DNA from 3 places in the Mesorhizobium sp. M2A.F.Ca.ET.043.05.1.1 genome. Region 1 is predicted to be linked to each of the others. Evidence: predicted binding sites of a transcription regulator. Region 1 holds the regulator's gene; each other region holds the start of a gene.

Region 1 (9,598 bases):
CGAATCCTGGAACCCGGTCACCGAGAATTTCGGCGCGCTGGCGCCCATCTACGGCACTATCGTCACCTCGGCCATCGCCATCATCATCGCCGTGCCGATCGGCATCGGCATCGCCGTCTTCCTGACCGAGCTCTGCCCGCGTCCGCTGCGGCGCCCTATCGGCATCGCCGTCGAGCTTCTGGCCGGCATTCCCTCGATCATCTACGGCATCTGGGGCCTGTTCGTCTTCGCGCCGTTCCTGCAGACGACCATCCAGCCCTTCATCATCTGGCTCTTCAAGGGCATCCCCGGCCTCAACAGCCTGTTTGCCGGCCCGCCCTACGGCATCGGCCTGCTGACCTCCTCGCTGATCCTGGCCATCATGGTGCTGCCCTTCATCACCTCGATCACCAAGGACGTGTTCGACACGGTGCCGGCGGTGCTGAAGGAATCGGCCTACGGCATCGGCTGCACGACCTGGGAGGTGACGCGGCGTGTGACCATCCCCTACACCCGCGTCGGCATCATGGGCGGCGTCATGCTCGGCCTCGGCCGCGCGCTCGGCGAGACGATGGCCGTCACCTTCGTCATCGGCAACGCGCATCGCATCAGCGCCTCGCTGTTCGCGCCGGGCACGACGATCTCGGCGACGATCGCCAACGAGTTCACCGAGGCCGATGGCGCGATCTACACCTCCTCGCTTGTGGCTCTCGGCCTGATCCTGTTCATCATAACCTTCATCATCCTGGCGCTCGCACGCTACATGCTGCTGCGCATCGATAGCCGCACGGGAGCCTGAACCGATGGCGACTGCCGCATCACTTCACCAGAGCCGCAAGCGCAAGAATGCCGTGATGATGGCGCTGTGCGTCATCGCCGCCGGCATCGGCCTCGCCTGGCTGGCCCTGATTCTCGGTGCCCTGCTCTACAAGGGGCTCTCCGGGGTGTCGCTGGCCGTGTTCACCCAGATGACGCCGCCGCCCGGCGATGCCGGCGGTCTGCTCAACGCCATCTACGGCAGCATCGTGATGACGATCATCGGCATCGTCGTCGGCACGCCGATCGGCGTGCTGGCCGGCACCTACATGGCCGAGTACGGCCGCTTCTCGAAGCTCACCACGGTGGTGCGCTTCATCAACGACATCCTGTTGTCGGCCCCTTCGATCATCGTCGGCCTGTTCGTCTATGAGCTGATGGTGCGGCCGATGGGGCACTTCTCGGCCATCGCCGGCGCTGTCGCGCTGTCGATCCTGGTGATCCCCGTCGTGGTGCGCACCACCGAGGACATGCTGAACCTCGTGCCCAACGCGCTGCGCGAGGCGGGCACCGCCATCGGCGCGCCGCGCTGGGTGGTGATCCGCTCCGTCGCCTACCGCGCGGCGCTGTCCGGCATCGTGACCGGCATATTGCTGGCGATTGCCCGCATTTCCGGCGAGACGGCGCCGCTGCTCTTCACCGCGCTCAACAACCAGTTCTGGTCGAGCAATCTCAATGCCCCGATGGCCAGCCTGCCGGTGACCATCTTCCAGTTCGCTCTCAGCCCTTACGAGGAATGGCAGCAGCTGGCCTGGACGGGCGCACTCATAATCACCCTGACGGTTCTCGGGCTGAGCATCATCGCCCGCAGCCTAACCGGACGCAGAGAGGACAGATGAAACCGATGTTGTCCACCGACCTGAACGTAGCCGACACGACCGTCGAGAAGGCCAAGATCGAGGTCAAGAACCTCAACTTCTACTATGGCCAGTCGAAGGCGCTGAAGGACATCAACCTGTCGCTGCCCGAGCGCAGCGTGACCGCCTTCATCGGGCCGTCGGGCTGCGGGAAGTCGACGCTGCTGCGCGTCTTGAACCGCATCTACGAGCTTTATCCGAAGCAGAGCGCCGAGGGCCAGGTGCTGCTCGACGGCAAGAACATCCTCGACCGCTCGCAGGACCTCAACCTGCTCCGGACCAAGATCGGCATGGTGTTCCAGAAGCCGACGCCGTTCCCGATGTCGATCTACGAGAACATCGCCTTCGGCGTCAGGCTCTATGAGAAGATCAGCAAGGCCGAGATGGACAGCCGCGTCGAATCGGCGCTGAAGCGCGCCGCACTCTGGAACGAGGTAAAGGACAAGCTCAATGCCAGCGGCCAGAGCCTCTCGGGCGGCCAGCAGCAGCGCCTTTGCATCGCCCGCACCGTGGCGGTGAAGCCCGAGGTCATCCTGCTCGACGAACCGGCCTCGGCGCTCGATCCGCTCTCGACCGCCAAGATCGAGGAGCTGATCGACGAATTGCAGGCCGACTACACGATCGTCATCGTCACCCACAACATGCAGCAGGCGGCGCGCGTGTCGCGGCAGACGGCATTCATGTATCTGGGCGAGCTGGTGGAGTTCGACCGGACCGAGAAGATCTTCACCTCGCCCCGCGAGAAGCGCACCCAGGACTACATCACCGGCCGCTTCGGCTGAGCTCATACGAGGACAACATCATGGCCGAACATACCGTCGCCTCCTTCGACGAGGATCTCAGGCAGATCAGCCGGCTCATCAACGACATGGGCGATCTCGCCGGCTCCATGGTCGGCGGCTCGACCAGGGCCCTGCTCGAAGGCGACAATGCGCTGGCGCAGCGCGTCGTCTCCGACGATGCCATCATGGACGCGCGTCAGCGCGAGCTTGACGACCGCGCCATCACGCTGATCGCCAAGCGCCAGCCGATGGCGGACGATCTTCGCCACGTGGTCGGCTCGATCCGCATGGCGGGCGACCTCGAGCGCATCGGCGATCTCGCCAAGAACATCGCCAAGCGCGTCGGGTCGGTCGGCGTCAGCACCGCCCCGCGCGACCTCACGCATTCGATCGATTCCATGGCGCAACTGGTGCTGATCCAGGTCCAGGGCGTGATCCAGGAATACACGGTGGGCGATGCCACGGCGCTGGCCAAGCTTCGCAACGACGACGAACGCATCGACGTCAAATACACCTCCGTCTTCCGCGAACTGTTGACCTACATGATGGAAGATCCGCGCAACATCACCGCTTGCACGCATCTTCTGTTCTGCGCCAAGAACCTCGAGCGCATTGGTGACCATGTGACCAACATCGCCGAGAACGCCTATTATGTGCTGACCGGCACGCAATTGCCCGCCAACCGTCCGAAGCAGGACGAGACGGCAATGTCGGCGCCGGCCGCCTGACGGAAAAGGTTACCCCGATGATCGCGCCACGCATCATGGTGGTGGAGGACGAGGAGCCGCTGGGGGTGCTGCTCCGCTACAATCTCGAATCTGAGGGTTACCAGGTGGAAGTGGTGACCCGCGGCGACGAGGCCGAAATCCGCCTTCAGGAAAATGTCCCCGACCTGCTCGTGCTCGACTGGATGGTGCCGGCGGTTTCCGGCATCGAGCTTTGCCGGCGTCTCAGGATGCGGCCCGAGACCGAGCGGCTGCCGATCATCATGCTCACCGCGCGCGGTGAGGAAAGCGATCGGGTTCGAGGTTTGTCCACCGGCGCCGACGACTATCTGGTCAAGCCGTTCTCGACGCCGGAGTTCATGGCGCGCGTCAAGGCGCTGCTGCGCCGCGCCAAGCCGGAGGTGTTGTCCAGCGTGCTCAAGGTCGGCGACATCGTGCTCGACCGCGAATCGCACCGCGTCTACCGCAAGAAGAGCGAGATCAGGCTCGGCCCGACCGAGTTCCGCCTGCTCGAGTTCATGATGCGGCATCCGGGCCGCGTGTTCTCGCGCAGCCAGCTGCTCGACAATGTCTGGGGCGAGACGATCTATATCGACGAGCGCACGGTGGACGTGCATGTCGGCCGCCTGCGCAAGGCCGTCAACAACGGCCGCATGCCCGACGTCATCCGCACCATCCGCGGGGCGGGTTACGCCATTCGCGAGGATTAGGTTCACCGTTCGTGGAATTGATGCGTCCGCTACCGGATCGCATGCGCTGGTGAGTAGCCGAGACGCTCGTGCTTCGTCATCCACGGGCGGAGCAAGGAGCGCAGCGACGCAGCGCAGACCCGAGGATCCATTCCGTGACTTCGACGCGTCGCGACGGTCCAGAATTCTGCGCCGCTGCGCCCTACGATCCAGGTAACGGCATGGATTCCAGGGTCTACGCTCCGGTTCGCGTTGCTCCGCCCTGGAATGACGAAGCTCAAAGGCCTTCGCTTATCTCCGGCGAATCAGAAACCCGCTTAGGCGACGTTCTTCCCCGCGGCGCCGGACCTCGTCTGGACCCCCGGCGCGAAAATCTCCTGGTCGACGAAGGTCAGCGCGCGCATGGCGCAGCCTTCGCGGATCAGCGGCAGCTCGTTGGGTTCGCTGTCGAAGGAGATCGAGTTCGAGTGCTGGCCGCCGGCGGTCTGGGCGATCGCCTCCCTCAGCGCCGGCTCGATCAGGTCGAAGGCGGCGGCGCTGACCCCGACCATGGCGACAGGCGCCGGATCGATAAGGGCGAACAGGCTGCCCAGGCCGAAGCCCAGCGCTTCGCCGGCCCGACGATAGGCTTCCCGTTCGGGGCCGTCCTCCTGTCGGGCCTTTACGGCCAGCGCGCGCATGTCGGCGTCGCCGACGTCGGTCGGCGCGGCGTCCTCGCTTATCCCCATGGCGCTGCGCCAGATGGCGTAGTTGCCGGCATAGGCCTCGACGCAGCCGCGCCGGCCGCAGCGGCAAAGCGCGCCGCCCGGACGATGGATCATGTGGCCGAACTCGCCGCCGGAGGAATGCGTGCCGGTGAACAATTCGCCCTTTAGCACAAGGCCCATGCCGATGCCGTGCGAGAGCAGGATGGCGATGAAATTGTCGCGATAGCGCTCGGGATCGCGCCATCGCAGCGCCACTGCCATCATGTTGCAGTCGTTCTCCATGGTGGCGGGGATGCCGAATTCCCTCTCCAGGATGTCGGCGAACGGAATGTCGGTCAGCGGCGTGATCGGCGACCACAGCATGGCGCGCGCGTGGGAATCGGTGATGCCTTGAATGCCCATGGCGATGCGGGCGACGCTGCCCACGTCGAGATCGGGATCCTGCAGCCGGCGCCGGACGATCGCCAGGCACTCGCCGATCAACTCGTCGCGCGGCATGACCAGCGTGTCCAGGCGCCGCTGCTCCTCGGCGATCACCTGGCCGGCATAGTCGATGACGGCGACCGACAGGAAGTTCAGCGACAGCACCACCGTAAGCACTGCGGCGGCTTCGGGGTTCAGCGCCAGGCCGATCTGCGGCCGGCCGCGTTTCAACGCCGTCGGCTCGCTGGCCTTGATCTCGGTGAGGATGCCCTCCTGGATCAGATCGGCGGAGATTGCCGAAATGGTCGAGTGGCTGAGGCCGGTGGTGGCGGCAATTTCCGTCCGCGATGGCTGGCCGGCGCGGCGCACGGCCGAAATCACCATGGCGCGGTTGCGCCGGCGCAAATCGTCGTGACGGATTCCGACCGACATCGTCTCGCACGTCCTCCCCGGTCATCGCGGCCTTGTGATGATGCCATGGCCTGTCGCTGACACGCTAAGGATAGTGGCAGAAGCCAAAGCTGATGTCATTATTTATTGCGGACTCCGAAAAAAATGCCTGGACCCATCAGATGCCATCAGAATCTCGGTTGACAGCTTCATTTCGCTGGACCACTATTTTTTTGAGGCTCGAAAAAAAGCCTCTATGCCGGCCTTCGGGCCAGTCTGGGTCGCGCCGCACAGGGCGCAGGGAGGATATTATGAACAAATTCGCAGCCGCCATTCTGGCGGGTGTTGCCATGTCGCTGACGCTGGCTTCGGTCGCCGAGGCGAAGGGCAAGGTGATCGGCGTCTCGTGGTCGAATTTCCAGGAAGAGCGCTGGAAGACCGACGAAGCGGCGATGAAGGCCGCCATCGAGGCCGCCGGCGATAAGTATATTTCGGCCGACGCGCAGTCCAATCCGGGCAAGCAACTGACCGACGTCGAAAGCCTGATCTCGCAGGGCGCCAATTCACTGATCATCCTGGCGCAGGATGCCTCGGCAATCGGCCCGGCGGTGCAGAAGGCGCTCGATGAGGGCATCCCGGTCGTCGGCTACGACCGCCTGATCGAGAACAAGGACGTTTTCTACCTGACCTTCGACAATAAGGAAGTCGGCCGCATGCAGGCCCGTGAGGTGTTCAAGGCCAAGCCCGAAGGCAACTACGTCTTCATCAAGGGCTCGGGTTCCGATCCGAACGCCGACTTCCTGTTCTCGGGTTCCATGGAAGTGCTGAAGGAGGCGATCGACAGCGGCAAGATCAAGAATGTCGGCGAGGCCTATACCGACGGCTGGCTGCCCGCCAACGCGCAGAAGAACATGGAGCAGTTCCTGACCGCCAACGACAACAAGGTCGACGCGGTCGTGGCCGCCAATGACGGCACCGCCGGCGGCGTCGTCGCGGCGCTGACGGCGCAAGGGCTGGCCGGCACCGTTCCGGTCTCGGGCCAGGACGGCGACCACGCGGCGCTGAACCGCATCGCGCTCGGCACGCAGACCGTGTCGGTATGGAAGGACGCGCGCGAGCTCGGCAAGAATGCCGCCGAGATCGCCTCGCAGCTCGCCGACGGCAAGAAGATGGGCGACATCGCCGGCGCCAAGGACTTCACGACGCCTGGCGGCAACACCGTCAAGTCGCTGTTCCTGACCCCGATCGCGATCACCAAGGACAATCTCAACCTCGTCATCGACGCCGGCTGGATCAAGAAGGACGAAGTCTGCGCTGGCGTTGCCGCCGGCAGCGTCAAGGTCTGCAACTAAGCTCGCCGACACTAGACCAAAAACCTTGCGCCGCGGCCTGAAAGCCGCGGCGTTTTCTCAAAGATTACCGTTCCGCCTCGAGCGGATAGCTTCTAGGCTTGCTCCGGCGTCCGCGCCAGACGGGCAGGCCGGCAGGAGGAATTCATGACCGACACGACGTCCACCCAACCGGCAGACACCGCGCGTGCCTCGGAGCTGGGCACCGTCGCCCGGTTCCTGAAGGCAACCGAGCTGGACACCCGCATGCTCGGTATGATCGGCGCGCTGCTCCTGATCTGGGTCGGACTGCATGTGATCTCCAGCCTGCGCCTTGGCGTCAATCCGCTCGACTTCGACAGCCGCACCTTCCTGACGCCGCGCAACCTCTGGAACCTGTCGGTGCAGACTTCGGCCGTGGCGATCATGGCCTCTGGCATGGTGCTGGTCATCGTCATGCGCAACATCGACCTGTCGGTCGGATCGGCCGAAGGGGTGATCGGCATGGTCATGGGTTTTGCCCAGGCGCATTTCCTGGTCCGCTTCGTCGGGCTTGAGCTCGGCAACCCGTGGATCTGGGTCCTGGCACTGCTGATCGGCCTGGCGCTCGGCCTCCTGATCGGCGCCTTCCAGGGCTTCGTCATCGCCTATCTCGAAGTGCCGGCCTTCATCGTCACGCTGGGCGGTCTGCTGGTCTGGCGGGGCGCTGCCTGGTGGGTCACCAGCGGCCAGACGGTGGCGCCGCTTGACGCCACGTTCCAGCTGATGGGCGGCGGCCCGGCGGGCTCGATCGGCGCCAAATGGAGCTGGGTCGTCGGCATCGTCGCCTGCCTGGCGGTCATTTTCATGCATTATAACGGTCGCGTGCAGCGCAAGCGCTTCCGTTTCCCGCTGCGTCCGGTGTGGGCCGAGACGCTGCTCGCCACGGTCACCTGCGCGATCATCCTGGGCGCTGTGTGGCTTGCCAATTCCTATCCGTGGCCGGTCGGCATCGTGAACCGCTATGCCGCCGCCAACAACATCACCGTTCCCGAAGGCGGACTGTTCATCGCGCATGGCATCGCCATTCCGGTGCTGATGGCGGTCGCCGTCGGCCTGATCATGACCTTCGTCACCAAGCGCACGCGCTTCGGCCGCTATGTCTTCGCCATCGGCGGCAACCCGGAAGCGGCCAACCTCGCCGGCATCAACACGCGCTGGATCACCATGAAGGTGTTCATGATCATGGGCGTGCTGGCGACGGTCGCGGCGGCGATCTCGTCGGCCAGGCAGAATTCATCCACCAATGCGCTCGGAACGCTGGACGAGCTGCTGGTCATCGCCGCGGCCGTCATCGGCGGCACGTCGCTCGCCGGCGGTTCCGGCACCGTGCTCGGCGCCATGCTTGGCGCGCTGCTGATGCAGTCGCTGCAGTCCGGCATGGTGCTGCTCGGCGTCGATTCGCCGCTGCAAAGCATCGTCGTGGGTGCCGTGCTGGTCGTGGCGGTTTGGCTCGACACCCTCTATCGCAAGCGGGCCTGATCAGGCAGGAGAAACAACATGGCTGACAAATCCGCTCCCGCCGGCGTTCCGCTGGTCGACATGCGCAACATCTCGATCGCCTTCGGCGGCATCCGCGCAGTCGACGACGCGTCCGTCGATCTTTTCCCCGGCGAAGTGATGGCGCTGCTCGGCCACAACGGTGCCGGCAAGTCGACGCTGATCAAGATCCTGTCCGGCGCCTACAAGCGCGACAGCGGACAGATCTTCATCAATGGCGAGGAGGCATCGATCTCCAATCCGCGCGACGCCAAGAAATACGGCGTCGAGACGATCTACCAGACGCTGGCGCTGGCCGACAATGTCGATGCCGCGGCCAATCTCTTCCTCGGGCGCGAGCTGATGACCGCCTGGGGCACGCTGGACGACGTCGCCATGGAAGCCGAGGCGCGCAAGGTGATGGGCCGGCTCAACCCGCGCTTCCAGCGCTTCAAGGAGCCGGTCGTCAAGCTGTCGGGCGGACAGCGGCAGTCGGTGGCGATCGCGCGCGCGATCCTGTTCAACGCCCGCATCCTGATCATGGACGAGCCGACGGCGGCGCTCGGGCCGCAGGAGACGGCGCAGGTCGGCGAGCTGGTCAAGCAGCTCAAGGCCGAAGGCATCGGCATCTTCCTGATCAGCCATGACATCCATGACGTCTTCGAACTCGCCGACCGGGTCTGCGTGATGAAGAACGGCCAGGTGGTCGGCACCGCGCGCACCACCGATGTCACCCAGGACGAAGTGCTCGGCATGATTATCTTGGGCAAATGTCCGCCCGGCGCCATTCCAGGCCCTGGCGCGCTGAAGATCGCGGCGTAAACCCAGGCATATAGCCGGCTAATTAATGGCTGCGTGATGTACCAGCCGCGGTGATGATTTGACCGCGCCATTGTGTTGACGCGGAGACTTGCCCATAAAGATCGTCGACCGTCCACGGGCCACATCTTTGATTTGAAGAAGCTCTTTCCGATCGTTGCCTTTGTCGCCGTCGCGCTGATCAGCCTGACGATGGCCGGGTTCGCCTATTTCGCGACGCAGGAGGCGGCGCGGATCAAGTTCGAGGGCACCGCCGACGACGCGCTGAGCCGCATCGAGAGCCGCATCGACCTGCATCTTTCGCTGCTGCGTTCGACGCAGGCGCTGTTCGATGCCCGCAACGGCGACATCACGCGCGGCGAATTCAACGCCTTCTTCTCCGCGCTGAACATCGATGACAACTTCGCGGGCCTGCGCGGCATAGGCTTCCTCAGGCTCGCCAAAGCCGGCGACGAGGCCGCGGTCGAACGCGACATCCTGCGCGACCATGGGGCGGCCCACCCGATCTACCCCGCGACGACCCAGCAATGGCGCACGCCGATCGTGCTGTTCGAGCCGCTCGACA
Region 2 (9,598 bases), 3.0 Mb from region 1:
CTGACGGGTCATTCAACCCGTTTGGAGAACCGCCATGTCCATCAACTCTTCCGTCGCCGGCAACGGCACCGCATCCAACAGCTCCACCACGATCCTGCTCGGCCGCATCCTGCTGGCCGTGATCTTCCTGCTTTCCGGCTTCGGCAAGCTCACCGCCATTTCCGGCACCGCCGCCTATTTCGGCTCCCTTGGCCTGCCGGTCCCGACCGTTACCGCGGTCCTCGTCGGCCTGATCGAACTGCTCGGCGGCCTTGCCGTCCTCGTCGGCTTCCAGACCCGCATCGTCGCCTGGGTGCTCGCCACCTTCACGATCGCCACCGGGCTGGTCGCCCACACCGGCTGGGCCGACCAGATGCAGATGATCCAGTTCCTCAAGAACCTCGCCATCACCGGCGGCTTCATCCTGCTCGCCTCGTCCGGCGCCGGCGCCTATTCGATCGACGCCAAGCGCGCCTGATCCTTCTTTCCTCCCAAGCCCAAACTCGAAAGCGGCGTGGAATTTTCCGCGCCGCTTTTTCGTTGCAGGCGTAGACTGCGCCGCAGCCGGCGTCAGCCGGCAAGGGAGGTGGCCAATGTTCCGCAATGCATTGCTTCTGGTCTCGCGGCTGCTTCTAGCCGCGCTGTTCGTGCCGTCGGGCTTTCAGGCCCTCACCCACATCTCCGGCACGATCAATTATTTCGCCGGGCTCGGCCTGCCGTCGCCGACTTTAGCGGCCTGGGGCACCGGCTTGTTCGAACTGATCGCCGGGCTCTTGATCCTTGTCGGTTTCCAGACCCGGATCGTGGCGCTTCTGCTTGCCGCCTTCTGTATCGTCGCGGGCTTCATCGGCCATTACGGCCAGGGCGGCGACGATGCCACGCTCGCCTTCCTGCACCAGCAGATGCTGATGAAGGACATCGCCATTGCCGGCGGCTTCTTGGCGCTCGCCATGGCCGGCGCCGGCGCATGGTCTGCTGACGGGCGCGGCTTCGGGATCGCCGCCGAGGTGACCTGAGCCAGCCCTTTCACCGAAACGTCCTATTTTACCGAGACGCTCGGACCGCCTTCGACCGCCAGCACCAGGCGCCGGTTGGTGATGCGGGCCAGTTGCGCCAGCCGTCCGGCGGGGCGCTCGCCATAAAGGTCGGAAAGCGAGGCTGGCAGCACCAGCGCCAGCGCGCCGTTGCCACGGCTTTCCCATTTCAGCCGCGGCATGACGCCCGGCATCGCCGCCGTCAGCAGATAGACCACGCGCATCATCGCCGCCAGAACTCGGGCGCGTTCCAGAAGGCGCGGCGGCGCCAGCGCCTTGATCTCGGGCGCGATGCCGTCGTTGAAGATGCCGTCATGGCGGTAGGCGTTGGCCAGGGCCAGATAGGCGCGTCCGGGATGGTCGACACCGATGAAGGAGGCGTGCGCGATGATGTTGAGCGACTGCCTGCCGCGATATTCGGGATGCGCGCGCCAGCCGATATCGGCGAGCAGGCAGGCGGCATGGCGGTAGCGCGTTTCGTCTTCCGTCTCGTCGATGCCGAAGGCCTTGAATGCCTTGCCTGTCCACTCGACAAGGTCATGCGCGTGGTGCACCGAGCGCGAGCGCAACAACGCCAGTTCCTCGGCCGCCGAGATCAGCGGGTCGGCCTTCTGCTCCTCGGCGTCGAGCAGCGAATAGAGAAAGCCCTCGCGCACGCCTTGCGCCGAGACGATGATCTTCGAGGGCTGCATCGCCGTCATGATCTCCTGCAGCACGACGGCGCCGTAGGGCAGCAGCGAGCGGCGGTTCTTGGAGACGCCTTCGATGCCCCTCACCTTCTCGACCTCGCCCTTGGCCACCTGCCTGAGGAAGGTCTGCGCGCTGTCGGCCGAAATCTCGTAGTGATGCATGATGCCGAGCGGGTAGTTGTTCATCTCCATATGCAGCCTGGCGAGGTTTCGCCAGGTGCCGCCGACGGCATAAAAGACCCTGCCTTGCCCGCCCTTGAGCAACTTTGCCCGCGCCAGTTCCTGGCGCGCGATCTTCTGCGCCTGCGCCAGCGAGTTCTTGGCCATGTCCTGCAGGCGCAGGCCGCCGAGCGGCAGCGTGATGCCGTCGCCGATCGCCTCCCGGTTGATGTCGATCAGTTCGAGGCTGCCGCCGCCGAGGTCACCGGCGATGCCGTTGGCCGGATGGAAACCGGAAATGACGCCGAGCGCCGAATAATAGGCTTCCTGGCGGCCGGTGAGCACGCGGATCTCGGTCTTCAGCACCTCCTCGGCGCGGTGGATGAAATCGGGACCGTTGACCGCCTCGCGCGCGGCGGCGGTGGCCAGCACATACATGTGCTCGGCGCCTGCCTGATCCGACAGCGCGCGGAAGCGGCGGAACTCCTCCATCGAACGCGTCACGGCTTCGGGATCGAGCTTGCCCGTCGAAACGATGCCGCGGCCGAGGCCGGCCAGCATCTTTTCGTTGAACAGCAGCGAGGGCGAGCGCGCCAGCCCTTCATAGACGACAAGGCGGATCGAGTTCGACCCTATGTCGATGATCGACAGCGGCCGCCGGTCCTGAAGCCGGCCCTGGGAAACTGCAATCACGCGGCGCTGTTCTTCTTGCGGCGTTTGAACTGGGCGATGCGCTTGGGCGCATGCGATTTCAGCGCGTCACCCCGTCCGGAGAGGCTCGGATTGGTCATGAAGTATTCCTGCGCGTTGAACGGCTCCTCGCCCTCCTCCAGCGCAACGCGCCGGGAGGTGCCGTCAGCCAATACGTCGAAACTTTGCTGGTTGTCCATGATGTTGCCCAGCATGATCTGGCCAAGCACCTGTTCATGCACAGTTGGATTGGTGATCGGCACCAGCGTCTCGACGCGGCGGTCGAGATTGCGCGGCATCATGTCGGCGGACGAGATGTAGACGACCGCCTCGTCCGACGGCAGGCCGTAGCCATTGCCGAAGCAGTAGATGCGGCTGTGCTCGAGGAAGCGGCCGACGATCGATTTCACCCTGATGTTTTCCGAAAGGCCCGGCACCTGCGGCCTCAGGCAGCAGATGCCGCGCACGACGAGGTCGATCTCGACCCCGGCGCGGCTGGCGTCGTAGAGCGCGTCGATGACGGTCGGGTCGACCAGCGCGTTCATCTTCATCCATATGCGCGCCGGCCGTCCTTCGCGGGCATGGACGACCTCCTCGGCGATGTGCTTCAGGATGCGGTTGCGCAGCGTGAAGGGCGACACGGCAAGGCGCATCTCCTCGGCCGGTTCGGCATAGCCGGTGATGAAGTTGAAAATCTGCGCGACATCGCGCGCGATCGTCGGGTCGGTGGTGAAGAAGGACAGGTCGGTGTAGATTCGGGCGGTGACCGGGTGGTAGTTGCCGGTGCCGAGATGGACGTAGTTGCGCAGCCGGCCGTCCTCGCGGCGCACGATGAGCGACATCTTGGCGTGGGTCTTCAGCTCCAGGAAGCCGAACACGACCTGGACGCCGGCGCGCTCAAGGTCACGCGCCCAGCGGATGTTGGCCTCCTCGTCGAAGCGCGCCTTGAGCTCGACCAGCGCGGTCACCGACTTGCCGGCCTCCGCGGCGTCGATCAGCGCGCGCACGATCGGGCTGTCGTTCGAAGTGCGGTAGAGCGTCTGCTTGATCGCCACCACCTCCGGGTCGGCGGCGGCCTGGCGCAGGAACTGCACCACCACGTCGAAGGATTCGTAAGGATGGTGGACGATGATGTCCTTCTCGCGGATGGCGGCCAGGCAGTCGCCGCCATGCTCGCGGATGCGCTCGGGAAAGCGCGGATTGTAGGGGGTGAACTTCAGGTCGTCGCGCGGAATGGCGACGATCTCGGAAATCTGGTTGAGAGCCAGCGGACCGGTGAGCACACTGATGCGGCTCGCCGAGACGCCGAGCTCGCCGGCGACGAAATCGCGCAATTCGGCCGGCATCAGCGTGTCGAATTCGATACGGATCACCGAACCGCGGCGCCGCCGCTTCAGCGCCGTCTCGAACAGGCGCACGAGGTCTTCCGATTCTTCCTCGACCTCGATATCGCTGTCGCGGATGATGCGGAACGTGCCCGAGCCCTTGACCTCATAGCCGGGGAACAGCTTGCCGATATAGAGGCCGACCGCCTCCTCCAGCGGGATGAAGCGCACATGGCGCTTGCGGTCCGGCAGGCGGATGAAACGCCTGAGCGCCACCGGCAGGCGCAAGAGCGCGCTCATCTCCTCGCCATTCTTGCGATGGCGCAATTGCAAGGCGATGGAAAAGCCGAGATTGGGGATGAAGGGAAACGGATGCGCCGGGTCGATCGACAGCGGCGTCAGCACCGGGAACACCTGTTCCTGGAAATGCTCCTCCAGCCAGGTCTTCTCATCCTTGGTCAGCGCGTCGCGGGTGATGCTTTCGATGCCTTCCTTGTTGAGCAGGGCCATCAGCGCCGAGAGGCTCTTCTGCTGGTCCTCCTGCAGGCGCTCGACCTCGCGCAGCAGCTGCTCGAGCTGCTGCTCGGGCGTGCGGCCGTCCGGGCTCTTCAACGCGATCCCTTCGCGCACCTGACCGGCAAGGCCGGCAACGCGGACCATGAAGAACTCGTCGAGATTGGCGGCCGAGATCGACAGGAAGCGGACGCGCTCGAGCAGCGGATGATGCTCGTTGAGCGACTCTTCCAGCACGCGGCGGTTGAATTGCAGCCAGGAGAATTCGCGGTTGACGAAACGGTCGGGATTGCCGCCGTCGGGACTCGCCGCCTCGACGGTGATGAACTCGCTCTGCACCGGCTTCAGTTCGTTCATGTTTCCCGCTCTGCCTGCAACCGTCCCTGGAGCGCCGCATATTGCCGTCCGGCGACGCCCTAACATCTCTTTGTGACGCACGGTCGTCACGGAATCGCTCCGTGCCAGCCTCACGCGCTTAACCGGCTCAACTTATCCTCTGCCAGCCTTTTGCGACAGTTTGATTTCATCGATCTTGCAAACTGGCATGTTATGCTCCAGATGCAGGCGGGTCACACCCACTGGCCGAACCCAATTGGAGACGACGATGGCAGGCGGTAGCATTCCCCACTTCCAGAACGACGCGGGCCATCCGGTCATTGAGATCGGCGTCAAGGAATTCATGTGCACCGGCGCCAACCCGCCTTTCGACCACCCGCACGTGTTCCTCGACATGGGCGACGACAATGAAAAGGTCTGCCCCTACTGCTCGACGCTCTATCGCTATTCGCCGTCGCTGAAGGCGACGGAAACGCAGCCAGCCGGCTGCCTCTATGTCGACCAGGCCGCCTGAGCTTTCCCGACCATGATTGAAGCACGGTCCCGGCAAGTCGTCATAGCCGGGGCCGGCATCGCCGGACTGACGGCAGCACTTGCCTTCGCCGAGCGCGGCTTGCCGGTGAAACTCTTCGAGCAGGCCAAGCAGCTCCAAGCGGCCGGCTCCGGCCTCCAGCTGGCTCCAAACGCAACCCGCATTCTGCGCCGTCTTGGCGTACTCGACCGCCTGTTGCCCAACGCGGTCCGGCCCGAAGCGGTGGTGCTGAAGGATGCGAAAAGCCTGCGCGAGCTGGCCCGCGTGCCGCTTGGCCAGGCGGCCGAGAAGCGCTGGGGCGCGCCCTATCTGGTGGCGCACCGCGCCGACCTGCAGGTGGCTCTGGCGGAGGAAATGGCAGGGCGGTCGGATATCGAGCTCGTCACCGGCGCGCGGGTGACAGGCATCGCCGCCGACCAGCGAAGCGTGACCGCGACGGTCGAGGCCGACGGCAAAACCACGTCGGTTGCAGCCGGCCTGCTGGTCGGAGCCGATGGCGTCTGGTCGACAGTTCGCGCGCAGCTTGCGGCCCGGGACGCCGCTTTCACGAAAAGCCGCTTCTCGGGCCGACTGGCCTGGCGCACCACCGTGGCGGTCGACAGCCCCGCCGGGCAGGCTTTTGCCGAGATCGGAGCGGCGGGCTGCGTCACAACCTTCCTGCATCCCGGCTTCCATTTGGTCGCCTATCCGGTGAGCAAGGGCCGCACCGTCAACCTCGCCGCCTTCACCAGAGGCGAACGGATCGCGGAAGGCTGGTCAGGCCATGCCGACCCGGCCATCCTGTCCAATGCCGTGCGTGGCACCGCGGCGATGCTCGCGAAGCTCGTCGCGCTGGCGGGGCCATGGACGGCGTTTCCAATGCACACTGTCCGGCAACAGCGCTGGGCCGTCCCGCAAGGCATCGCGCTGATCGGCGACGCCGCGCATGCCATGACGCCGTTCGCGGCCCAGGGCGCGGCCATGGGGATCGAGGACGCCTCGATGCTCGCCAATCTGGTCGCCGATTTTCCGGGCGATCCGGCCCACGGCCTCGCCGTCTGGGAAAATCTCAGGCGGCCGCGCGTCGAAAGGGTGCTCAAGCGCGGCGCGTTCAACCGGCTGACCTGGCACGCCTGGGGACCGGTGGCGGTCGCCCGCAATCTGGTGCTGGCGACACGGCCGCCGGAGAAGCTCGCCGCGGACCTGGATTGGCTTTATGGCTGGGAGGAACCCAAGGTGGTGCGGGGGTAGAGCACCCGAGGACTCGATTCACGGTACTGCGTCAGTTATACAATCCCATCGACCACCACAACGATACCGGCAGCGGGTTCCACCAACCTGTTCGCAGGCCGGCGACGCGTAATCCGGCCGCCGTCCAAGTGTTGCAACCGACCAGCGCGTTGAAATGGCCGTTGGCTTCGTAGAAACGGTCGAAGGCCGAATAGCCGGCATTGCCGATGGCCATCGGACCGTCTGATCCCTGCCGGAAACTCGCCGCGATGTAGTCGAGGAGGGCTGCAAAATGCGCCTCGTCGATGTCGAAGCCGGCGACATCCGGATGCGGCTCCTTGATCGTACCGGCGACATCGACATGCATCACCGAGGCGTCGAGCGTCAGCGCCTTCAACACCGGCGCGGCCTTCAATTGCGACCATGTGGGCGTCTCCAGGTAGAAAGCGCGGCCACCCCAGCCGAAGACGATGTAGCGTGCATCCGAGGCATCCATCGGCAGACCGGCATCGGCGAGGAAAGCAAACCGCCGGCGAACGCCGTCATCCAGAGGGATAGCGATGTCGGTGTGGATCGGGTTCTTCAGCACCAATATGCGCCGTGTCCCCTCGCCTTCGGCCTTCGCCGCGGGCCAGAGCGGGCGCGGCACCATCGCGCCGAGCGCGGCGGCCAGAAGCACCGCTCCGACGAGCATTGCCAGATATCGCAGGATTGTTCTCATCGGGCGCGGCAGGTCCGGACGAGAAAAATGAAAGGCGAAGCTTTCATCGCTATTTCCGAGATTAGCCGAAGCCGTTCGTGACTTCGTTAGCCTCGGGCTTGACCCGAGGATCCATGCCGTGACCTTTGCCGTAGAGCGCGACGGAGCAGAATTCTGCAAACATCGCAACGCCTTAGCGTCACGGCATGGATCCTAGGGTCTACGCGCGTCGCTTCGCTCCTTGCTCCGCCCTAGGATGACGAAGGCACGGGCACGAGCCACCTCCCAGGAAACTGTTCCCCGCTCAGTGTAGGATCTGCGACAGGAACAGTTTCGTGCGCTCATGGCGCGGGTGGTCGAAGAACTCGGCCGGCGTGTTCTGCTCGACGATCTGGCCCTGATCCATGAAGATCACGCGGTTGGCGACCTTGCGGGCAAAGCCCATCTCGTGGGTGACGCACAGCATCGTCATGCCCTCTTCCGCCAGACCCACCATCGTCTCCAGCACTTCCTTGATCATCTCGGGATCAAGCGCCGAGGTCGGCTCGTCGAACAGCATGATGCGCGGGTTCATGCAGAGCGAGCGCGCGATCGCCACGCGCTGCTGCTGGCCGCCGGAGAGCTGTCCGGGATATTTGTTGGCCTGCTCCGGGATCTTGACGCGCTTGAGGAAATGCATGGCGATTTCCTCGGCCTGCTTCTTCGGCATCTTGCGCACCCAGATCGGCGCCAGCGTGCAGTTCTCCAGGATGGTCAGATGCGGGAACAGGTTGAAATGCTGGAACACCATGCCGACCTCGCGGCGCACCTCGTCGATCTTCTTCAGATCGTTGGTGAGTTCCTTGCCGTCGACGATGATCTTGCCCTTCTGGTGCTCTTCCAGTCGGTTGATGCAGCGGATCATGGTCGATTTGCCGGAACCGGACGGGCCGCAAATGACGATGCGCTCGCCGCGCATCACCTTGAGGTTGATGTCCTTCAGGACATGGAACTCGCCATACCATTTGTGCATGCCGACAATGTCGATGGCGACGTCGGTGGTCGAGACATGCATCTTTCCGGCATTGACCTTGAGGTCTTCCGCGCTGACGGCGTTTTCGGTGGTCATGGCCAATTCCCCTTTTTATCTTTTGTAGCCGGTGTCGAGCCGGCGTTCCGTGTACATTGAATAGCGCGACATGCCGAAGCACAACAGCCAGAAAACAAAGGCGGCAAAGATCAGGCCGGACTTCGGGGTCTGCGGCGTCGCCCAGTTCGGGTCGGCGAAGTTCTGCTTCACCACGCCGAGCAGGTCGAACATCGAGATGATCAGGACCAGGCTGGTGTCCTTGAGCATGCCGATGAAGGTGTTGACGATGCCTGGGATGACCAGCTTCAGCGCCTGCGGCAGCACAATCAGGCCCATCTTCTGCCAGTAGCCGAGGCCGAGCGAGTCGGCGCCTTCATACTGGCCCTTCGGGATCGCCTGCAGGCCGCCGCGGACCACTTCCGCCATATAGGCGGCGGCAAACAGCGAGACGCCGATCAGGGCCCGCAGGTATTTGTCGAAGCTGACGCCTTCCGGCAGGAACAGCGGCAGCATGACGCTGGCGAAGAACAGCACCGTGATCAGCGGAATGCCGCGCACCGTCTCAATGAAGACGACGCATAGCCATTTGATGATCGGCATCTTCGAACGCCGACCGAGCGCCAGCACGATGCCCATCGGCAGCGACACGGCAATGCCGACGAAGGACAGGCTGAGCGTGACCAGCAGCCCGCCCCAACGCGGGGTCTCGACATGCGGCAGGCCGAACACGCCGCCGACCAGCAGGACGAAGGCGACGATCGGCAGCACGACGAAGAGCAGAAGCGCGTTCAGCCCCTTGCGCGGCACGCGCGGGATCAGCATCGGCACCAGCAACACCACGAACAGGATGGCGACCAGAATCGGCCGCCAGCGCTCCTCGATCGGATAGGTGCCGAACATGAACTGGCCGAACTTGGCGTTGACGAAGGCCCAGCAGGCGCCGGTCCAACCGTCGGGCTGGATGCCGCCTTGCGAAGCGGTCGTGCACACCGTGCGGTCAGGGCCGGTCCAAACGGCGTTGATGAAGGCCCAGTTGATGATTTGCGGCAAGACCCACACCACAATGGCGATGCCCAGCACCGTGAGGATGGTGTCGCCGACCGAACCGATCAGGTTTTTGCGCACCCAGGCATAGGCGCCGCGTTCGGTAGGCGGCGCCGGCTGCGCCAGCGCCATCTCGGTGCGCACCCAGGACATATCGTGTTCCTGCATGGCTTACCTCTCCACCAGCGCCATTCTGGCGTTGACGATGTTCATGACAAAGGACGTCACCAGGCTCAGCACCAGATAGGCGATCATCATGATGAACACGCCCTCCACCGCCTGTCCGGTCTGGTTCAGTACGGTGCCGGCGGTGGCTGTC
Region 3 (9,598 bases), 710 kb from region 1:
GAATCTTCGCGCGGCATCTCGCCTTCCTTGGCCTCCACTGGCGCCGTCCACATCTTGAACGCTAGCCAGGCGAGATAGGCCACGCCAACCCACTTCACGACGACGAAGGCGTAGTGGAAGGTCTGCGCCACGACGGCCAGCCCGAACACCGCCAGCGACAGCCAGATCGCCTCTCCGATCCACATCGCCAGCAGGAACGGGAAGACGTCGCGGAATCCTTTCGAGATCACCCGCGCCACGAGCGCCGCGATGGACGGCCCGGGCGAGCCGGCGGCGACGAACAGAGCGGCGGCGAAGATCAGCAGCGAGGCGAGATGCATGGCGGACCTCTTGGTTGCGATTGGCTGCCATACTAGCCAGGCGAAGCGACATTGGCAAAGACAGGGTAATCGCATACGGCGCTCCCCCTCTCCGTCTCGGCTTCGCCGAGCCACCTCTCCCCACTTTGTGGGGGCGAGGAACCCAAGCTTTCCAAAGATCGCGGCGGCCGGCGGTTGGCGTTTCCTCGCCCCATGAAATGGGGGAGAGGTGTCCGCGCAGCGGACGGAGAGGGGGCAGCGCCAGCGTCCGAGAACTGGCGTTGAGCCGAGTCTGACGGAGGGTACTTGCCCCGTCGTTACTCTGCCGTTAGAAGCAGCCTTCCATTTTACCCATTTTCGAGCATGACTTTGCCTCAGTAACCGCCGGTCTCGCCAACTCCTCTGAATGCACCGCAGGCGCAGCCACTGGCGCCGCCTGCTCCATTTTCAAGTGTTCTTCAGGCGGCGGTTCGAGACCGGTTTGGCATTGCTGAGCCGCCGTCGAGCGCTATCGCGCCGACGCTTGATTTCGAGACAACACAGTCTTTCGCCACGCCGTGCCCATGAAGGGCATCTCGGACATTGCCGATCTGACGGACTTCCCGACGGGAAGGGCCTGCCGGCATGTCTTCTGCCTTGCTTGTCCGCTGGACGATCGCACCCGCAATCGCGCCACGACCTCTGAGCAACTGCAACCGCTGCGGCGGCGTGAGACCCTATCGATGCAGCGAGAAATTCCGCGTCAATGCCAATGGCAAGCGCATCGACGTCTGGCTGATCTATCGGTGCGTGAGTTGCGACAACTCCTGGAATTTCACCATCCTGGAACGACAAAACCGCCACGATATCGAGCCGGCACTGCTGGCAGCGCTTGAAAGCAACGATCCGGCGCTTGCACGCCGCTTTGCCTTCGATGCCGCCGCGTTGCGCAACCGGGCCGGGCGGCTCGAGGAATCTTCCGATGTCACGGTCCGAAAGGAGCTGCTCGACGGAGAGCCGGGACGCGCCGACGCGCTGGCGCTCGAGCTTCGGCCGGAGGGGACGACGCCTTTGCGGCTGGACCGCCTGCTTGCCGGCGAGCTTGGCCTCTCGCGGTCAAGACTCCAGGCCCTTGACGACCGAAGGCGACTGACCCTGGAACCGGATGGCGCCAAAGCCTTGCGCAAGCCGGTTCGCGACGGCCTGGCGGTGCGCATCGATCTGGCCGGAGAGGCGGATTGCCGCGCCATCCTGTTGGCAGCATGCCGCTGAAACGAAAAGAGGGAGCACGCGCTCCCTCTTTTGAACCCTTGGCTGGAAAGCTTACGCCGCGCCCATCACCTTGGCGGCCTTTTCGAAACGCTTGCGCTCGTTCGGGTCGAGATAGAGCTTGCGCAGCCGGATGGTCTTCGGCGTCACTTCGACCAGCTCGTCGTCCTGGATCCAGGCCAGCGCCCGCTCCAGCGTCATGCGGATCGGCGGCGTCAGCTTCACCGCCTCGTCCTTGCCGGCGGCGCGGATGTTGGTGAGCTTCTTGCCCTTGAGCACGTTCACTTCGAGGTCGTTGTCGCGCGAATGGATGCCGATGATCATGCCCTGATAGACCTTGACGCCCGGATCGATGATCATCGGGCCGCGGTCTTCCAGGTTCCACATGGCGTAGGCGACCGACTCGCCCTGCTCGTTGGAGATCAGGACGCCATTGGTGCGGCCGGGCAGCTCGCCCTTGTAAGGCTCATAAGCGAAGAACAGCCGGTTCATCACCGCGGTGCCGCGCGTGTCGGTCAAAAGCTCCGACTGGTAGCCGATCAGGCCGCGCGTCGGCGCATGGAAGACGAGGCGCTGGCGGTTGCCGCCGGACGGGCGCAGCTCGACCATCTCGGCCTTGCGCTCCGACATCTTCTGCACGACGACGCCGGCATGCTCCTCGTCGACGTCGATGACGACTTCCTCGACCGGTTCCAGCAATTCGCCGTTCTCGCCCTTCTGCATGACGACGCGCGGACGCGACACGGCGAGCTCGAAGCCTTCGCGGCGCATCGTCTCGATCAGCACCGCAAGCTGCAATTCGCCGCGGCCGGACACGAAGAACGAGTCCTTTTCGGCCGATTCCTCGATCTTCAGCGCGACATTGCCTTCGGCCTCGCGCAGCAGGCGGTCACGGATGACGCGGCTCGTCACCTTGTCGCCCTCGGTGCCGGCAAGCGGGCTGTCGTTGACGAGGAAGGACATGGTGACGGTCGGCGGGTCGATCGGCTGCGCATGCAGCGGCTCGCTCACCTGCGGGTCGCAGAAGGTGTCGGCGACGGTGCCTTTCGACAGGCCGGCGATGGCGACGATGTCGCCCGCCTGCGCTTCCTCGATCGGCTGGCGCTCGAGGCCGCGGAAGGCGAGGATTTTCGAGATACGTCCGGCCTCGATCTGCGTGCCGTCGTGATGCAGCACCTTGACCGCCTGGTTGGGCTTCAGCGTGCCGGACTCGATGCGGCCGGTGATGATGCGGCCAAGGAACGGATTGGCTTCCAGGATGGTGCCGATCATGCGGAAGGGACCCGGATGGACGGTCGGCGCCGGCACATGCTTGACGACGAGGTCGAACAGCGGGGCCAGGCCCTGGTCCTTCGGACCTTCGGGGTTTTCCGACACCCAGCCGTCGCGGCCCGAGCCGTAGAGGATCGGGAAATCGAGCTGCTCGTCGGTGGCGTCGAGCGCAGCGAAAAGGTCGAACACCTCGTTGACAACCTCGACATGGCGGGCGTCCGGACGGTCGATCTTGTTGATGACGACGATGGGCCGCAAGCCGACCTTGAGCGCCTTGCCGACAACGAACTTGGTCTGGGGCATCGGCCCTTCGGCGGCGTCGACAAGCACGATCGCCGAATCCACCATCGACAGGATGCGCTCCACCTCGCCGCCGAAATCGGCGTGTCCGGGCGTGTCGACGATGTTGATGCGGGTGCCGTGCCAGTCGACCGAGGTCGCCTTGGCCAGGATGGTGATGCCGCGCTCTTTTTCGAGGTCGTTGGAATCCATCGCGCGCTCGGCGACGCGCTGGTTGTCGCGGAAGGCGCCGGACTGTTTCAGAAGCTGGTCGACAAGCGTGGTTTTGCCATGGTCGACGTGCGCGATGATCGCGATATTTCGGAGGTTCATTTTTCTGGTCTCGGGAACGTTGCAGGCGGCAGGCTTAACAAGCGCCGCCTTTTTCGGTTGCGCGGCTCATACAAGGTTTTTCGCAATTGCGAAAGGGGAGGCCCGACCCCAAATAATGGTCACTGATTCTTAAACGTCTTGGTGTGAAATGATTCTGTTAACCAAGGCGGAACCTTTGAGGGGCCGGGCGATTTCATGTTCATGACCGATCAGATGTCCAGGTTGCGTCCGGTTTTCGCGTGGGCGGCGCTTAGCCTGCTCGTCGCGGCGGGCGCAGCGCAGTCGGCGGCTGCGCTCAGGCAAGTCGATCCGATCTCGCCGCCCGATGCCCAAACGGCGCAGCAGATGTTCGCCGATGCCCCCGACGGCGTCGACCCGATCGTCACCGGCCCGGTCAGCGCCGCCTTCAAGCAGCGCCAGAAGGATGCCAATTGCGAAACCGCGGTCTGGCCGAACATTCCGCGCGCCTGTTATCCGGATTGACGCTCTCAATACCGCAAACTTAGCGATCCTTCGCGCCCCCCTCTGTCCTACCGGACATCTCCCCCACTTGGGGGGAGATGGCTGTCGCGTTTGCTTTCGCCAATTGCCGGCGTTGCAGAAGGAGCGAGGCGCCGAAGCTGTTGATCTCCCCCCTTGAGGGGGAGATGGCCGGCAGGACAGAGAGGGGGGCCTCGCGCCGGCGCCTCCGATTCTACAAATCCTAAGCCGACCGCACCGGGTCCAGCGTCACCTTGTAGAGCTCGTTGTCGTCGCGATCCATCAGCCGCACCGTGAGCTGCTCCGTCGCACCTGAAATATCGACCAGCCCGAAGAACTGCAGGCCTGCCGACGGCGGTAGGTTCTGGCCCTGCTCGGCGGTCGGCGCTTTGATGAACTTCAGCTCCGGCCCGAAGGTCATATCGAGGTCGTTGGGGCCGAACGTGCCGGCATGGATCGGGCCGGACACGAATTCCCAGAACGGATTGAAATCCTGGAACTGCGCCTTGTCGGGGTTGTAGTAATGCGCCGCCGTGTAGTGCACGTCGGCGGTGAGCCAGACGGTGTTGGTGATGCCGGCAGTCTTGATGAAGCGCAGCACATCGGCGAATTCGAGCTCGCGCCCCTTCGGCTTGCCGTTGTCGTTGTTGCTGACGGCCTCGAAGCCGGCCTTCTTCGCCGCGTCGTCCCAGACGACGAGGCTGAGCGGCATGTCGGCGGCGATGACCTTCCAGGTCGCCTTCGAGTTCGCCAGCTCGCGCTTAAGCCACTTGGACTGCTCTTCGCCGATCATGCGCGACTTCGGCGTCAGCGTCTCGTCCAGGTTGGGACCATTGGGGCCGCGGTAGGAGCGCATGTCGAGGAAGAACAGGTCGAGCAGCGGCCCATGCGAGATCTTGCGGTAGACGCGGCCCGGCTCCGACGGCTCGTAGCGGATGGTGGTCATCTCGTGGAAGGCGCGCGCCGCCCTGGCCGCCAGCACATGGATCGACTTTTCCTTGTAGCGGTCGTCCTTGCTGAGGTCCTTCGAGTCGGACCAGTTGTTGAGCACCTCGTGGTCGTCCCACTGGTAGAAGGTCGGGCAGATGGCGGAGAGGGCAAGCACATGCTTGTCCATCATGTTGTACTTCCACTGGTCGCGATATTCGTCCAGCGTCTCGGCGACCTTGCGCTTGCCGTCGAGCATGACGACGTTCTTCCACTTGCCGCCGCCGGGCAGGTCGACCTCGTCCTTCAGCGCGCCGTCGGCATAGATCGTGTCGCCGGAATGCAGGAAGAAGTCCGGCGTGTGCTTGGCGATGGTCGAATAGGTCTTCATGCCGGTCTCGTCGATGCCCCAGCCCTGGCCGGCGGTGTCACCCGACCAGGCGAAGCGCACATCGCGCTTCGACGACGGCGCGGTGCGGAAACGGCCGACGATCGGCTCTGAGACGGCATTGATGTCGGACAGGTCGGCAGCAGTCATGCGGTAGAAGATGTCCTGGTCGGAGGCGAGATCGGTGAGCAGCCGCTTCACCGTGTAGTCGCTGGCCGGCGACGTATCGAGCGGCGCGAGCCTTATGGCGTTGGCAAAACTCTCTGTCGTCGACACTTCATACATCACGCGCGCGGGACGGTCGGTGCGGGTCCACACCATACCGGAGGTCGCATCGACATCGCCGGACTGGACGCCATGGGTAAAGGCCGGCCGCTGGTTGGCGCGGGAATAATAGGGCAGCGCCAGACCGGAGGCGCCGACAAGGCCGAAGGCGCTGGCCGAGGTGACGAAAGTGCGGCGGGTAAGGGGAAGCTTGTCCATGGCTGTCTCCGGATGGCTTTGAACGGGACCGCCAAGCTCTCGCCTCAATGTTTCAGGCGTGTCTCGGAACCATGAAGTTTTGATAACAGTGCACAGGGCGATCTTCCCCTTCTCCCCTTGTGGGAGAAGGTGTCGCCGAAGGCGACGGATGAGGGGTGTTCCAGGGAAAGCAGACGTCTCACTCCGCTGGAATACCCTTCATCCGTCTCGGCGCTAAAGCGCCGATCCACCTTCTCCCACAAGGGGAGAAGGGGAAACGGCGCCTCAAGCCGCCTGCGGCTCCGGCTCGAAAGCCGGCTTGGTCGTATTGATCAGCAGCGAGATACAGGCCGCCGCGATGCCCGTCATGCCGGCGATCAGGAAGGCCAGCTCGTAATTGCCCTGCAGCTCGCGCATGGTGCCGCCGAAAGCGGCAGCCGCCGCGGCGCCGATCTGGTGGCCGGCGACGATCCAGCCGAAGACGATCGGGCCGCTGCGGTCGCCGAAGGCCTCGTTGGCGAGCCTGAGCGTCGGCGGCACGGTGGCGATCCAGTCGAGCCCGTAGAGCACGGCGAAGATGATCAGGCTGGTCGCCGAGAAGCCGGAATAAGGCAGGTAGATCAGCGACAGGCCGCGCACCGCGTAATAGACGCCGAGCAGCTTGCGCGGATCGAAACGGTCGGTGAGCCATCCGGACAGCGTCGTGCCGATTAGGTCGAAAATGCCCATCATCGACAAGAGCCCGGCCGCCTGCACCTCGCCGATGCCCATGTCACCGCAAAACGCGATGAGATGTGTGCCGACGAGGCCGTTGGTGGTGAAGCCGCAGACGAAGAAGGTGGCGAACAGATACCAGAACACCCGTGTGCCCGCCGCGCGGCGCAGCGTGTTCAGCGTATGCGCCAGGAAATTGCCCTGCGATGCGGGCGACACCGGCGGCACGTCATCGGTATCGGCGCCGTAGCGAACTTGGCCGATCGAAGCGGGACGCTCCGGCACCAGCAGGAAGACGAACGGGATCAGCGCGGCTGTGGCAAGCGCCACCGCAATCGCCACCGGCTTCCAGCCGCCGCTCTGCGCCAGCGAGGCGATCACCGGCAGGAACACCAGCATGCCGGTGGCGCTGGAGGCCGCCATCAGGCCCATCATCAGACCGCGATTGGTCTTGAACCAGCGGTTGACGATGGTGGCGCCGAGCACGCTCGCCACCGCGCCGGAGCCGATGCCGGAAAGCACACCCCAGGTGATGAAGAGATGCCAGGGCTCGGTCATCAACAGGCTGAGCGCCGTCGATCCCGACATCACCGCCAGCGATCCGAGCAGCGTGCGGCGCAGCCCGATGCGCTCCATCAGCGCAGCGGCGAACGGACCGGTCAAACCGTAGAGCAGGATGCCGATGCTGGCCGCCCAGGAGGTCACGTCGCGGCGCCAGCCAAAACTTTCTTCCAGCGGCACCATCATCACCGAGGGCGCCGAGCGAAGCCCGGCGGCAATCAGCAGGCAGAAGAAGATGACGGCGACGACGACAAATGCGTAGCGCTGGCCAAACGGACGGGATTGGGCTATCATGTTACTGACCGGTACGTTGCAATGGGATGGCACCATACATACGTACCGGTCAGTAACATTGTCAAGCGAGTTGTTGGAATGCCATCGGACAATAAAATTGAAGCGCCGTTGAACACGGCCCCCGCCCCGAAGGCGGCCGACAAGATCCTCGACGTGGCGTTCGACCTTTTTTATCGCGAGGGCATCAGGGCGGTCGGCGTCGACGAGATCGTCAGGCGCGCCGGCGTCACAAAGCCCAGCCTCTATCGCAGCTTCCCGTCCAAGGACGAGCTCGCCGCCTCCTATCTGCGCAAATACGACCTCGAATTCTGGGAACGCTTCGACGAGGCGGTCGACGCACATCCCGGCAATCCGCGCGCCCAGATCATCGCCTTCCTGACCCGCGTCGGCAAACGCACGCAAAAGCCGGACTATCGCGGCTGCGGCATGACCAACGCGGCGGTGGAATATCCTGAGCGTGGTCACCCGGCCCGCATCGTCAGCGAAAACAACAAGCAGGAGTTACGCCGGCGCCTGCGCGCCATGGCCGCCGCGATGGGTGCGGCGGATTCCGATACGCTGGGCGACGGGCTGCTGCTCCTCATCGAAGGCGCCTATATCAGCGGCCAGCTTTTCGGCCATGGCGGACCGGCGGCGGCGGTTGCCCGCAACGCCGACCTCTTGATCGAAGCCAGCTTGAAGAAATAGCGGACGGCGTTACGCTTCCGGCAACTCGAAACGGAGTTGCCATCGATGCGTGCCCCTTTGATTCCGCTTGCCCTTGCCGGTTTCTGCCAGGCGGCCCAGGCCGGCGAAATCTCCAGCGCCTACACCGACCTCGACTCCAAGAAGGACTACGTGACCTATGCCCAGGCCGCGGAAGGCGACGGCGACTGGGCGAGCCTCGTCTGCTCGGGCTATCGCGGCTACCCGGTGCTGATTGGCTACGACGACGCGCGCGAATCCGTCTATTACGGCTTTCCGTCGGACGACATGACCGCGGTCTGGGAGAGCTTCACTGCCTTCAACGGCTCCGGCCCGAAAGTGGAATGGCGCATCGAGACCAATGGCGACATCGCCATCCCCTTCGCCGCCATCCATCGCCGCTCGGTCAGCGACCCCGAGGACGAGAAGAAATCGACCGACGTGCTGGTCGTCGCCAAGGTCGCGCAACCGGAAGAGCATCAGGGCTGCACCGTCGGCCTGGTTTTGGCCACCGGCAACCCACAGGCCAACGATCAGGCGCGCAAGCTGGCGGATGAGAAAGCCAAGACCTTCGTCTGCGGCAAGGACAAGCGCGAAGTGATCGGCGATGTGCCGCCCTTCGGCCGGGTGGATAACTAGTGGCGCTGCACAGGGCTTTTGAAAGTTGCCGTTTATCTTGGTATAGATTTTCCGCCCGTGAAAATCAGCGCAAACGCCGGGGATTGGCTGGAGCCGTCCCAACTTCGTCATTCTATGGCGGAGCAAGGAGCGAAGTGACGCGGCGCAGACCATAGAATCCTGTGTGTTGGTTCTGGTGTATGGTTGAAGTGGGAAGGAGACCGAGTGGATCCTGGTCGTCCTTTCGGACAGGCCGTGGCATGGCCCGGTCCCTTCCCACCGGTGAACCACCAACCTGAACAGTTGCACGGGGCTGTTCGAAGCAGACCCCGCACCACAGGAAGAGGCGTGGACATGATAGCCCAGAACTATGTCGGCTGCGACATCTCCAAGCAGTGGCTCGACTTTTTTGATGAGACAAGCGGCCGTCTTCGGCGCATCGACAACCAGGCCGATGCGATAGCGGCTTATGTGGCGGGTCTTGATCCCAGTCGGGACTTCGTCGTCATGGAGGCGACAGGCGTGCATGACCGGCTGCTGCGTCATGCGCTGGCCAAGGCCGGCGTGCCGTTCTCGCGGCACAACCCGGCACACACCCACCACTATTCGAAGTCGACGCGCCGGCGCGCCAAGACCGATCCTCTCGATGCCAGGATGCTGAGCGACTATGGCCGTCGCTATAACCCTGAGGCCGAGCCGGCCCCGAGCGAAGAAGTCGAGCGGCTTCAATCGCTTGCCGGCCACCGCGACCATCTGGTCGAGATGCGGGCAGCGCTGAAGAAGCACCTCGCCGAGGCTTTCGATGAGGCCGTCATTGCCGACCTGGAAGAAACGATCGCCCACTTCGACACGCGCATCAAAGCGCTCGAGAGCCGGATTGCCGAGGTCATTCGTCAAAACCAGGACACCGCTCGCGACCATACGCTGATGGTCTCCGTGCCCGGTGTCTCCAAGGTCGGCGCGCTCTCGCTGCTGGCGCTCCTGCCCGAGCTCGGCCAGCGCTCACCCAAGGCGATCGCCGCGCTCGCCGGCCTTGCCC

What was found. The regulator PhoB, encoded in region 1, activates phosphate uptake and scavenging genes when phosphate is short. The targets are predictions, from matches to a motif close to TGTCATNNANCTGTCAT.
Region 2: EJ069_RS11385 (RNA degradosome polyphosphate kinase) is a predicted target of PhoB. The motif match lies at 4,899-4,915, and genes of this name have one in related genera.
Region 3: EJ069_RS26125 (alkaline phosphatase) is a predicted target of PhoB. The motif match lies at 5,781-5,797, and genes of this name have one in related genera.

Annotation. Positions count from the first base shown of each region.
Region 1 covers NZ_CP034446.1:6,087,456-6,097,053, forward strand. Annotated here, with positions in the region: gene pstC (phosphate ABC transporter permease subunit PstC) at 1-778, shown strand, start outside; gene pstA (phosphate ABC transporter permease PstA) at 783-1,634, shown strand; gene pstB (phosphate ABC transporter ATP-binding protein PstB) at 1,631-2,434, shown strand; gene phoU (phosphate signaling complex protein PhoU) at 2,455-3,162, shown strand; gene phoB (phosphate regulon transcriptional regulator PhoB) at 3,180-3,869, shown strand; gene EJ069_RS29365 (ROK family protein) at 4,166-5,410, opposite strand; gene xylF (D-xylose ABC transporter substrate-binding protein) at 5,680-6,720, shown strand; gene EJ069_RS29375 (sugar ABC transporter permease) at 6,865-8,217, shown strand; gene EJ069_RS29380 (ATP-binding cassette domain-containing protein) at 8,236-9,036, shown strand; gene EJ069_RS29385 (CHASE domain-containing protein) at 9,169-9,598, shown strand, end outside.
Region 2 covers NZ_CP034446.1:2,354,054-2,363,651, forward strand. Annotated here, with positions in the region: gene EJ069_RS11370 (DoxX family protein) at 35-457, shown strand; gene EJ069_RS11375 (DoxX family protein) at 573-995, shown strand; gene ppx (exopolyphosphatase) at 1,019-2,554, opposite strand; gene EJ069_RS11385 (RNA degradosome polyphosphate kinase) at 2,551-4,746, opposite strand; gene EJ069_RS11390 (zinc-finger domain-containing protein) at 4,994-5,239, shown strand; gene EJ069_RS11395 (FAD-dependent monooxygenase) at 5,252-6,487, shown strand; gene EJ069_RS11400 (TIGR02117 family protein) at 6,519-7,187, opposite strand; gene EJ069_RS11405 (amino acid ABC transporter ATP-binding protein) at 7,471-8,274, opposite strand; gene EJ069_RS11410 (amino acid ABC transporter permease) at 8,290-9,447, opposite strand; gene EJ069_RS11415 (amino acid ABC transporter permease) at 9,451-9,598, opposite strand, start outside.
Region 3 covers NZ_CP034446.1:5,379,333-5,388,930, reverse strand. Annotated here, with positions in the region: gene EJ069_RS26145 (LysE family translocator) at 1-320, opposite strand, end outside; gene EJ069_RS26140 (DUF1062 domain-containing protein) at 1,008-1,550, shown strand; gene typA (translational GTPase TypA) at 1,602-3,431, opposite strand; gene EJ069_RS26130 (hypothetical protein) at 3,633-3,914, shown strand; gene EJ069_RS26125 (alkaline phosphatase) at 4,135-5,709, opposite strand; gene EJ069_RS26120 (MFS transporter) at 5,974-7,257, opposite strand; gene EJ069_RS26115 (TetR/AcrR family transcriptional regulator) at 7,336-7,944, shown strand; gene EJ069_RS26110 (hypothetical protein) at 7,990-8,580, shown strand; gene EJ069_RS26105 (IS110 family transposase) at 8,914-9,598, shown strand, end outside.